DNA from 3 places in the Dickeya chrysanthemi NCPPB 402 genome. Region 3 is predicted to be linked to each of the others. Evidence: riboswitches for the same ligand, from Rfam matches in the RefSeq annotation. Region 3 holds a riboswitch; each other region holds the start of a gene.
The links. Region 3 has a riboswitch for thiamine pyrophosphate ahead of thiB (thiamine ABC transporter substrate binding subunit). Riboswitches for the same ligand answer to the same signal wherever they lie in the genome.

Region 1 (4,429 bases), 990 kb from region 3:
GGTGCTGATGGCATCGCTTTCGTTTGGGTGGGAAAGATATGGCCAAGCGCGATGTAAGACGGTGCGAGGGCAACGGCACGCGCCAGTTCGGCGTCGTCATGGGTAGAAACGCCCAGACGTAACCCGGCGGCGCGAATCGCGTCCAGATCGGCCGTATCGAGGTCTTCCTGCCCGAGATGTACGCCATAAGCCTGGTGTTTCACGGCCAGTTGCCAGTAGTCGTTGATGAACAGCCGCGCCTGATACTGGCGGCCAAGGGCAATCGCCCGGATAATGTCAGGCTCGGCCTGCTCTGCCGGCTGGTCTTTGATGCGTAGCTGGAGGGTACGAACCCCCGCATCCAGCAGGCGTTCAATCCACGCTACGCTATCGACCACCGGATAGAGCCCCAGCCGGGCATCGGTGGTGGGAAAAGCGCGTTTCATCAGCGTTCCTCCTGCGGCAGGCTGGTGGCGGTGTGGTACAGCTCGCTGCCGCGGGCGCGGAATTCGGCGGACATCTGCGCCATACCGACGTCGATCGGTTGCGCTTCCTGACGGGCTGCGTAATCGCGCACTTCCTGCGTGATCTTCATTGAACAGAATTTCGGCCCGCACATCGAGCAGAAATGCGCCACTTTGCCGGATTCCTGCGGCAGGGTTTCGTCGTGGTAGGCACGGGCGGTTTCCGGGTCCAACGCCAGATTGAATTGATCTTCCCAGCGGAATTCAAAACGTGCCTTGGACATGGCGTTATCGCGGATCTGCGCGCTGGGGTGGCCCTTCGCCAAATCGGCGGCATGAGCGGCGATCTTGTAGGCGATCAGCCCCTGTTTGACGTCGTTCTTGTTCGGCAGTCCCAAATGCTCTTTCGGGGTGACGTAGCACAGCATGGCGCAGCCGAACCAGCCGATCATCGCCGCGCCGATGCCGGAGGTGAAGTGGTCGTAGCCGGGCGCGATGTCGGTGGTGAGCGGGCCAAGAGTGTAGAACGGCGCCTCGTGGCAGTGCTCCAGCTCTTCGGTCATGTTACGGCGGATCATCTGCATCGGCACATGACCGGGGCCTTCGATCATCACCTGTACGTCGTATTCCCAGGCGATTTTAGTCAGCTCGCCCAGCGTGTGCAGTTCGGCGAACTGCGCTTCGTCATTGGCATCCTGAATCGAGCCGGGGCGCAGGCCATCACCCAGTGACAGGGCGACGTCATAGGCGGCGCAGATTTCGCAGATTTCACGGAAATGTTGGTAGAGGAAGTTTTCCTGATGGTGCGACAGGCACCATTTCGCCATGATGGAGCCGCCGCGCGACACAATGCCGGTCAGGCGTTTGGCGGTCATCGGCACATAGCGCAACAACACACCGGCATGGATGGTGAAGTAATCGACCCCTTGTTCCGCCTGTTCCAGCAAGGTGTCGCGGAACAGTTCCCAGGTGAGGTTTTCCGCGATGCCGTTGACCTTTTCCAGCGCCTGATAGATAGGCACCGTGCCGATCGGCACCGGGCTGTTGCGCAAGATCCACTCGCGGGTTTCATGAATATAGCGCCCGGTGGATAAGTCCATCACGGTGTCTGCCCCCCAGCGCGTGGCCCATACCAGTTTCTCGACCTCTTCTTCGATGGAGGAAGTCACGGCGGAGTTGCCGATATTCGCGTTCACCTTCACCAGAAAATTACGACCGATGATCATCGGTTCCGATTCAGGGTGATTAATGTTGGCGGGGATAATCGCACGCCCGGCCGCGACCTCCTGACGCACGAATTCCGGCGTGATGTTGTCCGGCAGCAGCGCGCCGAAACTGTGGCCCGGATGCTGCCGGCGCAGTACCTCGCCGCGAATACGTTCGCGCCCCATGTTTTCACGGATGGCGATGAATTCCATTTCCGGCGTGATGATGCCCTGGCGGGCGTAGTGCAACTGGGTGACGCGGTGACCCGCTTTGGCGCGCTTAGGCTGTGGCAGATGTTCAAAACGCAGGTGGTCGAGGCCGATATCCGCCAGCCGTTGCTGGGTAAAGCCGGAACTGACGCGCGGTAAGGTTTCGGTATCGTCGCGTTCCGCAATCCAGCCGGCGCGCAGTTTACTGAGCCCGCGGTGTACGTCGGGGGTGACGGCAGGGTCGCCATACGGTCCGGCGGTATCATAGACCGGTATGGCCTCGTTGGCTTCATAGCGTGGGTTGTCGCGATTGCCGCCGACCAGCGTCGGGCTTAGCTGAATTTCTCGCATCGGCACGCGAATGTCCGGGTGTGAGCCGGTCAGGTAAATGCGCTGCGAGTTAGGAAAGGTCGAGCCGCGCAGCGTGTCGATAAATTGCTGTGCCGCGGCGCGTTGTTCGCGACGACCGGAGGATTTTTTTTCGCCGGAAGCATTCTGTTCCGTAGACTGGGTTGGTTCTGTAGACATAGCAAGTTCCTGTTCGTTTAGAAGGAAAAATTGCTTGTCTGGAGTTCGGAGGGAGTAATCGCCGGATGCGGGCTGGCAACGGCATCAGGCGTGTTGCCCTGACTGTTGCGCAGACACCCTGAATGGATGCCGGGGTGGCGATATCATTACTCTTGTTCCCTTCGCAGGTATTAACCTGATCAGGTTCCGCGGATCCCGAATGAACGGTCTCAGCCCACGCGCCATCAGGCGTGTTGGGCACTCCGACAAGATAGGGCCCCTTCACGGGGCGAACTAAAACACAAACACTCTATGCGCGATGACGGTGTGCCGTCAATGATCGAACATCAGCCGGATCAAGCTGTTTTCGAGGGTGAAGCGCATTGCCAAGGCTTCACCCACGCCGGATAATGCCTGACGGAATGCCAGACTGTCGGCCGGCTCGATGAAAAACGCCAGATGGCTATCGTAAATATCCATGATTTGCTGGGTATTACTGCGCAGCGCCATATCGAAGTGCGACGCCAGCGTCAGCTTTCTCTCGTTCAGCATGGCGCTTTCCTGCAACATACGTTCGTAGACATGGAAATGTCCGACGGACAAATAGTCGACCAGATGATGGCAAAACCCATCCAGCGTCTGGGCTGCCGGTGTTTGCCCTGTCTGAATGCTGAGCAGGTGGTAATAGGCCAGCAAGAGATGTTTGCGGGCCTGTAGCCATTGATCAATCAAGGCGTAGCGGCCGCCAACGTCCTCCGTCAGGCGTTGTAACTGTTTCAGCATGGTTGACTCCGGGTATCGATTAGGATGATGACGGTAAGCCGTATCATTATTGATAAAGACAATCATTTATAACCATAGTCGTAAAATGCCAATCTGGTAATAAGCGGGGCGATAAAAGAGATGGAATTGACGCTGAAGGGTGAAGAAAGCGGATGGTGGGTGGTATATCACCGCCAGCAGATCTGGTTGCCTCAGGGTGAGTTACCACGAGGAACGGCAGCGCAGTGGCAGTTGCAGCAGTTGTCTGCCCGTCAGGTCGGAGAATGGCAGGGGGAGCCGGTTTGGCTGGTGTTGCAGGATAAAGCCGGCGACATGGGATCGGTGCGTCAACTGTTGAGTCAGGATGCCGGACTATTCCAGTTGGCGGGCCGCGCCGTACAACTGGCGGAATTCTATCGTTCGCACCGGTTTTGCGGCTACTGCGGTCATGAAATGACGGCCAGCACCACCGAATTGGCCTGCTTGTGCCCCCACTGCAAGGAACGCTATTACCCGCAAATCGCTCCTTGTGTGATTGTGGCAATCCGCGATCACGATAAGATTTTGCTGGCGCAGCATCTGCGCCACAAGGGCAATATGTACACTACGCTGGCCGGGTTTGTGGAGGTGGGTGAAACGCTGGAGCAAGCGGTAGCGCGGGAAGTGATGGAGGAGAGCAGTATCCGCGTCAAAAACCTGCGTTATGTCAGTTCTCAGCCGTGGCCATTCCCGCACTCGTTAATGATGGCGTTCATGGCCGATTATGACGGGGGTGAGGTGAAGCCTGACCCGTCTGAGCTGCGGGATGCCGACTGGTTCCGTTACGATCGCTTGCCGGAATTGCCGCCGCCGGGTACGGTAGCCCGGCGTCTGATTGAAGACACGGTAGTACTGTGCCGCGAGGCCGATCGTTAATCGGCTGTCGCCAGCGACAATCATGCCTGCACGCAGGCGTTACAAGGAAAAAACCATGACTGACCTGAAAAATGATCGCTATTTGCGTGCGCTGTTGCGCCAGCCCGTGGATGTGACTCCGGTATGGATGATGCGTCAGGCAGGGCGTTATCTGCCGGAGTACCGTGCGACTCGCTCGCAAGCCGGCGATTTCATGTCGCTGTGCAAAAATGCCGAACTGGCCTGTGAGGTCACGCTACAGCCACTGCGTCGCTATAACCTTGATGCCGCTATCCTGTTTTCCGATATTCTCACCGTACCGGACGCCATGGGGCTGGGGCTCTATTTCGAGGCGGGTGAAGGGCCGCGTTTTACCTCGCCGGTGACCTGCCATGCCGACGTAGCCAA
Region 2 (4,429 bases), 580 kb from region 3:
CTGCGCCTTCCATCGTTATGGATAGCCCTGTAATGCGTGCTGGTAGTCAGAAAATGCTACATGAACAGGCAGACAAACCGCCTTCGGGAAGAGTAAGTGCTTTCGGGCTATGGCACATCCAATGCGCTTATTCATAGTAGCGAAAATGAAAAATGATTATTTTCTTTGAACTGAACCTGGCTGGCACCGGTGATAAACGTTGCTTTAGCACTATGCATGAACTATGCATGAACCCCCGATGGCCAGGTTTATCCACGGTTGTTGCCGTCCGGCAGCGAGGCACGATAGGCTTAATCTTCTTTAAATTCCCCCGCATATTCAGGAGAAAACCGAAGCGATGAATTACCTCAAGGTAGTGGGTGTCGTTTTTATCGGTGTGTTGATTTTGTCATTTGGGCGCAGCCTGGCGCAGGCCACATGGCGTGAGGATAAGGCGAGCGTTTCAGGCCAGAGTATTTGGACGGCGCGACGCGACTCTGCCGGTATCGCGCCGGATCCGGCGGCTCTGAGCAATATTGCGATTGTGCAGGTTTATACCGCGCCTACCTACGGCTGGCGCGGGCTGGTGGCGGTTCACCCCTGGATTATCATCAAAAAAGCGGGGGAAACCCGTTTTCAGCGTTACGAGGTGATCGGTTGGGGCGGCGATGAGGTTATTCGCCGTAACTATAGCGTGCCCGACGGATTCTGGTTCGGCTCAACGCCGCGGTTATTGGTTGAACATCGCGGGGCGAGTGCCGCCGCCATGATCCCGAAAATAGAAGCGGCGATCAGCCGCTACCCCTGGCCGCACACCTATCACGCCTGGCCCGGCCCGAATAGCAATACCTTTATGGCGCATATCGGCCGGGAAGTGCCGGAATTGAAACTGGACCTGCCGGCGAATGCCATCGGTAAGGATTTTCGCTCGTTAACCCACCCGGTGGGATTGCCGCCGTCGGGAAGAGGTGTACAGGTTTCACTGCTCGGTGTGCTGGGCCTGACGCTGGGAGTGGAAGAGGGCGTTGAAGTCAACATTCTGGGGGCGAACCTGGGGCTGGATTTCAACCCGCCTGCGCTGCGTTTGCCGTTTATCGGCCGCCTGGGCTATGACAATACGACAACGCATGAAGGATAAACGCTGACGCAGCCACGTCTGGGTGGGTTGCCGTCCACTGGCAAAACGCAGCGGGGGGCTGTGATGGTGATTTCACAGTGGTAGTGATTTGATAAAAAATCACTTTTAATGAATAAATAGGCATTATCTTATAGATCTGGATCATCTTTTCCCGCCGCCAACGCGATTATGTTGGTCATTCCACTGCGCGAACGTGATGCGAACCGGAGTGGAAAACCACAGAATTCAATCGCCAGAAGGAGGGAACATGCTGGATCATTTGAGTATTCCGGTGTCTGATCTGAGTCGCAGTCGGCGGTTTTATGAGCAGGCGTTAAAGCCATTAGGGTTCGAACAGGTTAAGGACATGAAATTCGCCGTGAGCTTCGGCGTATTGATGGGATACGGCCTGTCTTCCGATCCGGGCGGCGAATTCTGGATTTTTCAGGGTGAGGTGCCATCGCACCCACCGGCGCATTTTGCTTTCAGCGCCGAATCGAGAGCGGAAGTGGATGCGTTTTTTGCTGCGGCGGTAGCGGCGGGCGGGGTGGATAACGGCCAGCCCGGCGTGCGTACTCAATATCACCCTGATTACTATGCCGCCTTTGTCCGTGATCCGGATGGCTACAATATCGAAGCGGTGTTTCACCGGGCGCCGTCGCTGGCCGGTAATCGTTTATGCGCTTAAATGCAACCTGATGGAGCGGAGAGCGTTTTTCTAACATTGACCTTTTGGGTGAATACTCCCAATAATGGTGTTCGTTGACTCGGGGTGCCCTTCTGCGTGAAGGCTGAGAAAAACCCGTATTACCTGATCTGGATAATGCCAGCGTAGGGAAGTCACGGTATCCCACCGGTACCGCCTTCTTTTCACGCCGGTTGGGAGGTTTATGAACACTCGACCTGTACTTTTCCCTGCCGCGTCCGTCGCGGATTCCCTTGACGCTTTCCGTTTGCGCGCACCGCTGGTGCACTGCCTGACCAATGAGGGGGTGCAGAGGTTTACCGCCAATGTGCTGTTGGCGCTGGGCGCCTCGCCTGCCATGGTGGTCGATGCCGGTGAAGCGGCGCAGTTCAGCGCGCTGGCTGACGGGCTACTGATTAATCTGGGTATGCTTGAAACCGACCGTGCGCAGGCGATGCGCGCGGCGGCGGCAAGCGCCATTGAGGCCGGTACGTCGTGGGTGCTGATATGAAACGCATCAACGCGCTAACCATTGCCGGCACCGACCCGAGCGGTGGTGCCGGTATTCAGGCTGACCTGAAAACCTTCTCGGCACTGGGAGCATACGGCACCAGTGTGATTACCGCGCTGGTGGCACAAAATACCCGCGGCGTGCAGTCGGTCTACCGCATTGAACCGGCGTTTGTCGGTGCCCAACTGGATTCTGTACTGAGCGATGTTCGCATTGACAGCGCGAAAATCGGCATGCTGGCACAGACGGATATTGTGGAAATGGTAGCAGACCGGCTGTTGCGTTACCCGGTGCCTTATGTGGTGCTGGATACGGTGATGCTGGCGAAAAGCGGTGATCCGCTACTGGCGCCGGAGGCAGTGGACGCGGTGCGCCGGTTGCTGTTGCCGCGGGTGTCGTTGATCACCCCCAACCTGCCGGAGGCCGCGGCGCTGTTGCAGTGTGCATTGGCGGCCGACGAGTCGGAAATGCGGCGGCAGGGGGAACGGTTGTTGGCGATGGGGTGCCGGGCGGTGCTGATGAAAGGCGGCCACCTGAGTGACCAGGAAAGTCCTGACTGGTTGTTCATGCCGGATGCGGAGGCGGTGCGGTTAAGCGCGCCGCGCATCAACACCCGGCATACGCATGGCACCGGTTGCACGCTGTCGGCAGCGCTGGCGGCGTTACGCCCGCGTTATGACAACTGGCCGGATACCCTGTCCGCCGCGCGGGCCTATCTGCAAGGGGCGCTGGAACAGGCGGATTCGCTGGAAGTCGGCCACGGTATCGGCCCGGTACACCATTTTCACCGCTGGTGGTGACGATGGCAGCCTGATCAAAGCGATAAGAAAATCAGATAAATAGTAAAAAATATTGCATAGACAGCCCGTTCATGACCCGGTAATTTTGTGATCTGCGTCAGATTATTGCCTGTGTGGCAGGGTTAACGCTTACCGGATTTTAGGAGATTTTTTTCTGAGTCGTATTTTTTCTCTGAATCATATTGTTGGGGAGATGCTCATGGCGGGTTCAGCGCGTGCGGTCATGATTGCCAAGGGGTTACAGACTATACTCAATTTCGGCCTGTTGATGCTGGCGGTGATTCTGGTGATTTTTCTGGGCAAGGAAACCTGGCATTTGGCGACGGTGCTGCTGGTCAGCAATGAAAAAGAATCGTCGTATATGCTGATCGAAAGCCTGGTGATTTACTTTCTCTATTTTGAATTTCTGGCGCTGATCGTGAAGTATTTTCTGTCCGGTTATCACTTCCCGCTGCGCTATTTTATCTACATCGGTATTACCGCCATCGTGCGGCTGATTATTGTCGATCATAAAAACCCGGCGGATACCTTCACCTATGCCGGGGCGATCCTGATTCTGGTGATCACGCTCTATCTGGTGAATAGCCCACGCCTGAAGCGGGAATAACCCGAAAAGAAAAAGCCAGCTCAAGGGAGATTGAGCTGGCCAAGGAGGTGGTTCCTAGTAGCATTACTACGCTTATTTTTCGTTTTCTATTTTCTCAGCGCTGCAATAATAACCAGTTAGCGATGCCATTGATGTGATCTGATTCTAAAAAAAGTCACAATTGGCACGATGTTGTCACCTTTTTGTTATTTTGCATGTGGATTACGGGTGTTGGTCCCCGGAAGATTACGCAGCAATAACGCGTATTCCAGTGCAACGTCATCCGGCACCGGCAGATACACGGTATGGCCGTCGCCCGGCGCGACATCGACAGCCTGACCTTTTTTGTTGAGCAGGGTATCGATAGTGAACCGGATGTTGCCGCCCGGCGTCATCATTTCCACGCTGTCGCCGCGGGAAAACTTGTTCTTGACCGCCACTTCCGCCAGTCCGTCGCGGCGCTCGCCGGTAAATTCCCCGACAAACTGTTGCTGGTCCGATACCGAGTAACCGTAGTCGTAATTCTGGTAATCCTCGTGGACGTGGCGACGCAGGAAACCCTCGGTATAGCCGCGGTGCGCCAGGCCTTCCAACGTTTGCAGCAGCGTCGGGTCGAACGGTTTGCCGGCGGCGGCATCGTCGATGGCGCGGCGATACACCTGCGCGGTGCGGGCACAGTAGTAGAACGACTTGGTGCGGCCTTCGATTTTCAGCGAGGCAACCTGCATGTTAGTCAGACGTTCCACGTGCT
Region 3 (4,429 bases):
TGACCATTCCGCGCCGGGTGTATACCAACGATCACATGGATTACATCGCCGACTCGTTGATCGCACTGAAGGAGAGAGCCAGCGATATTAAAGGACTGACCTTTACCTACGAGCCGCCGGTATTACGCCACTTTGTGGCTCGCCTGAAACCGGTGGAATAACGCGCCACCATAAAAAACGGCTATAAAAAAAGCCAGCGGAGCACTCCGCTGGCTGGTGAACAGCACCATTACTCAGAACACTGTGGCGGTTTCCCGCCGACGTTCTCACTCTCATTCGATGGCCGCCGGCCTTATAACCAGCGGCGATACTCTTCCTCATCCATTTCCCGGATCTGCCATTGGGTAACCTGCAACAACAACGCCATTCGTTGTGCGGCGGCGAGTGCGCCCCATCCCCGGCGACAGCCCTGGCAAAGCCAGTAACGATAAAAGCGCAATAACCGGCACATATTCATATTGCTGCCTCCCCTTCACGGCGGTTCACGCACTGAACCATTCACTGACTGAAAGTATCCGCGTAATATAGGGAAAAATATATTGATGACCTTGAGTCGTGGAGTTCCCCTTTTATGTCCTCGCCACGTCTGCAACAGCAGTTCATCCGGCTATGGCAATGCCTGCAGGGTCAGGATACCGACACCACGCTGCAAGAGCTGGCGCTGCTGCTCAACTGCTCCCGCCGCCATGTCCGCTCCCTGCTGAGCGCGATGCAACAACAGGGCTGGCTCACCTGGCAGGCGGAAGCCGGGCGCGGTAAACGCTCGCGCCTCGGCTTTCTCTACACCGGGTTAGCCCTGCAACAGCAGCGGGCTGAAGACCTGCTGGAGCAGGACCGCATCGAACAACTGGTGCAACTGGTGGGCGACAAAGAAACCGTGCGCCAGATGCTGCTGTCACACCTCGGTCGCAGCGTACGGCAAGGGCGCCACCTGCTGCGCATCCTCTATTACCGCCCAATGCATAACCTGTTGCCCGGCAGTGCGTTACGCCGCTCGGAAACCCACATCGCCCGCCAGATATTCAGCGGGCTGACCAGCCTAAATGAGGAAAATGGGGAACTGTTGCCGGATATCGCCCACCACTGGCAGGCGCTGTCGCCGCTGCACTGGCGTTTCTATTTGCGACCGGCCATTCGTTTTCACCATGGCCGGGAACTGACGATGGAGGACGTGATCGCCTCGTTGTCCCGGCTGACTGCGCAGCCGCTGTTCTCACACCTGACCGCTATCTCCTCCCCCACGCCGTTCGTGCTGGATATCCGGCTCAACATGCCGGACAACTGGCTGCCGTGGCTGCTCGGCAGCGTACCGGCGATGATCCTGCCGCAAGAGTGGCAAACGCTGCCGGACTTTATGCGCCAGCCTGTCGGCACCGGGCCGTATCAGGTGGTGCGCAATTCGCCCAACCAATTGAAAATCGCTGCGTTTGACGACTATTTCGGCTACCGGGCGCTGATTGACGAAGTCAGTATCTGGGTACTACCCGATGCGCCGACCATCCCCGCCTGTACCGTCACGCTACAAGGCGACGACACCACGGACAATGAACTGGAGAACCGGCTGGAAGAAGGCTGCTATTTCCTGTTGTTCGACCGCCGCTCGCCGCAGACGGCGGACTCGGAAGTCCGCCACTGGTTGTGTCAGGTACTGAGTCCGGTGGCGATGCTCGCTTTGGCCGACACGCCTTACCAGAGCGACTGGTCCCCCGCTTACGGTTTGTTGCCACGCTGGCATCACAGCCCGCCACGGGCGGTGCGGGAAAAACCAGTCGGCCTGACGCACCTCACCCTCACCTGCTACCGTGACCACCCCGAATACGAAGTGATAAGCGGCATTATGGGCCGCCTGCTGGCATCGCACGGCGTCACGCTGACGCTGCGCAGTCTGGAGTTCGACGCCTGGTGCCAGGGCGACGAAGCCAGCGATCTCTGGCTCGGCAGCGCCAACTTCTACCTGCCGCTGGAATTTTCGCTGTTCGCGATGCTGTACGAACTGCCGTTACTGCGACACTGCCTGGGAGAGGACGAGCTGGAACACACCGCCCATCAGTGGCGTCAAGGCGCCCTGTCGCTGGCGGAGTGGTGCCAGTCGCTGGTCAGCCGCCAGCAACTCCATCCGCTGTTCCATCACTGGTTGCGGTTACAGGGACAAGCCAACATGCGGGGGCTACGCATGAACACGCTGGGCTGGTTCGATTTCAAATCGGCCTGGTTCGCGCCGCCGGACCCAGCATCATGACCGCTTGCCGCTGGTCGTGATGCTTTTCCTGATGTGACAAACACTTTACAATAGCGCTGTTCTCAACGGGGTGCGGCCAACATTCATGTACCAGTCGTCATGCACGAAGAGTCATGCACGAACAACCATGCACGTTTGCGTCGCTGAGAAAATACCCGTCGAACCTGATCCGGTTAATACCGGCGAAGGGATTTGAGACTGCATCCTGCTTGCTCAAAGACCTTTGCCGCCTTCAACAATGGGAGCGCAAAGTGTTAAAGAAATTATTGTCCTGCCTGTTACTGCTGTCCGCCCCTGTATTCGCCAAACCGACTCTGACGGTCTACACCTACGATTCGTTCGCCTCGGAATGGGGCCCCGGCCCGGCTGTCCAAACCGCCTTTGAAAAAGAGTGCGACTGTGAACTGAAATTCGTGGCGCTGGAAGATGGCGTCGCTCTGCTCAACCGCCTGCGTATGGAAGGCAAAAACACCCCGGCGGACGTGGTGCTGGGGCTGGATAATAATCTGGTGCAGGCGGCGGCGCAGACCGGCCTGTTCGCCCCACATGCCGTCAATACCAGCACGCTAACCGTGCCCGGCGGCTGGCGCAACGAGACTTTCCTGCCCTTCGATTACGGCTATTTCGCCTTCGTCTATAACAAAGACAAGCTGAAAAACCCGCCGAAAAGCCTGCATGAGCTGGTGGAAAGCGGCCAGCGGTGGACCGTTATCTATGAAGATCCGCGCACCAGCACGCCGGGTCTGGGGTTGTTGCTGTGGATGCAGAAAGTCTACGGCGAAAAAGCGCCGCAGGCCTGGCAGAAACTGGCGGCCAAAACCGTCACCGTCACCAAAGGCTGGAGCGAAGCCTACGGCTTGTTTCTGAAAGGCGAAGCCGATCTGGTACTGAGCTACACCACCTCACCGGCTTACCACCTCATCGCCGAGAAGAAAGACAACTATGCCGCGGCTAATTTCAGCGAAGGCCACTACCTGCAGGTGGAAGTCGCCGCACAACTGGCCGGCAGTAAAAATCCGCAACTGGCGGCACGCTTTCTGCAATTTATGGTAAGCCCGACCTTCCAGCAGATCATCCCGACCACCAACTGGATGTACCCGGTTGTCAAAACCGAGCTGCCGACGGGCTATAACACCCTGTCTCTGCCGGCTACCGCGCTGGAATTTACCCCGCAGCAGGTGGCGGAACAGCGGGCGAATTGGGTTCAGGCATGGCAACGCGCCGTCAGCCGCTAATTCCAGGTTGGCTATGGCCGGGGCTGCTGGCGGCGGTGCTATTGATTAGCACCGCCGTGCTGGCGTTCGGCGCGCTGTGGCTGGACGCGCCCGCCACGCCCTGGCAGTCGCTGTGGGATGACGGCTACCTGTGGCATGTCGTTCGCTTCAGCTTCTGGCAGGCGCTGCTGTCGGCGTTGCTTTCCACCTTACCCGCGCTGTTTCTGGCGCGGGCATTGTACCGCCGCCGTTTTCCCGGCCATCGCCTGCTGCTGCGCCTGTGCGCAATGACGCTGGTGCTGCCGGTGCTGGTGGCGGTATTCGGCATTCTCAGCGTCTACGGTCGGGAAGGCTGGCTGGCGCGTCTGCTGATGCAGTTCGGTATCGAATACCGTTTTTCGCCTTACGGTTTGCAGGGCATCCTGCTGGCTCACGTCTTTTTTAACCTGCCGTTGGCAACCCGGCTGTTTTTGCAGGCGCTGGAAGGGATTGCCACCGAGCAGCGTCAGTTGGCGGCCCAGCTCGGCCTGCGCGGCTGGCACTTTTTCCGGCTGGTGGAATGGCCGTGGTTGCGCCGCCAGTTGTTGCCCGCCGGCGCGCTGATTTTCATGCTGTGCTTCGCCAGCTTCGCCACCGTGCTGGCGCTGGGCGGCGGTCCGCAAGCCACCACCATCGAACTGGCTATCTATCAGGCGCTCAGCTTTGACTATGACCCGGCGCGCGCCGCTCTGCTGGCGCTGTTGCAGATGGTCTGTTGTCTGGGGCTGGTGTTACTTAGCCAACGGCTCGGTCGGCTGCTGGCAGTAGGCGTCAGCAACCGTCAGCGCTGGCGCGACCCGCAGGACAGCCTGTTCAGCCGGGTTGCCGATACGCTGTTGATTGCGGCAGCGCTGTTGCTGCTGCTGCCGCCGCTGCTGGCCGTCGTGGCGGATGGCCTGAACCGTTCGCTGCCTGACGTGTTGCGCCAGCCCGCACT

Region 1: it holds a riboswitch for thiamine pyrophosphate, as region 3 does, so the genes downstream of both, thiC (phosphomethylpyrimidine synthase ThiC) here and thiB (thiamine ABC transporter substrate binding subunit) in region 3, are expected to answer to the same signal.
Region 2: it holds a riboswitch for thiamine pyrophosphate, as region 3 does, so the genes downstream of both, DCH402_RS05550 (hydroxyethylthiazole kinase) here and thiB (thiamine ABC transporter substrate binding subunit) in region 3, are expected to answer to the same signal.

The regions. Positions count from the first base shown of each region.
Region 1 covers NZ_CM001974.1:4,307,281-4,311,709, reverse strand. The annotation lists gene thiE (thiamine phosphate synthase) at 1-425, opposite strand, end outside; gene thiC (phosphomethylpyrimidine synthase ThiC) at 425-2,386, opposite strand; TPP riboswitch at 2,526-2,641, opposite strand; gene DCH402_RS19080 (Rsd/AlgQ family anti-sigma factor) at 2,699-3,148, opposite strand; gene nudC (NAD(+) diphosphatase) at 3,269-4,042, shown strand; gene hemE (uroporphyrinogen decarboxylase) at 4,098-4,429, shown strand, end outside.
Region 2 covers NZ_CM001974.1:1,209,054-1,213,482, forward strand. The annotation lists gene DCH402_RS05540 (DUF3750 domain-containing protein) at 338-1,117, shown strand; gene DCH402_RS05545 (VOC family protein) at 1,365-1,784, shown strand; TPP riboswitch at 1,855-1,951, shown strand; partial or broken gene DCH402_RS05550 (hydroxyethylthiazole kinase) at 1,987-2,286, shown strand; gene thiD (bifunctional hydroxymethylpyrimidine kinase/phosphomethylpyrimidine kinase) at 2,289-3,092, shown strand; gene psiE (phosphate-starvation-inducible protein PsiE) at 3,292-3,699, shown strand; gene trhP (prephenate-dependent tRNA uridine(34) hydroxylase TrhP) at 3,885-4,429, opposite strand, start outside.
Region 3 covers NZ_CM001974.1:626,949-631,377, reverse strand. The annotation lists gene tnaA (tryptophanase) at 1-161, shown strand, start outside; gene sgrT (glucose uptake inhibitor SgrT) at 293-457, opposite strand; gene sgrR (HTH-type transcriptional regulator SgrR) at 572-2,239, shown strand; TPP riboswitch at 2,296-2,448, shown strand; gene thiB (thiamine ABC transporter substrate binding subunit) at 2,491-3,474, shown strand; gene thiP (thiamine/thiamine pyrophosphate ABC transporter permease ThiP) at 3,450-4,429, shown strand, end outside.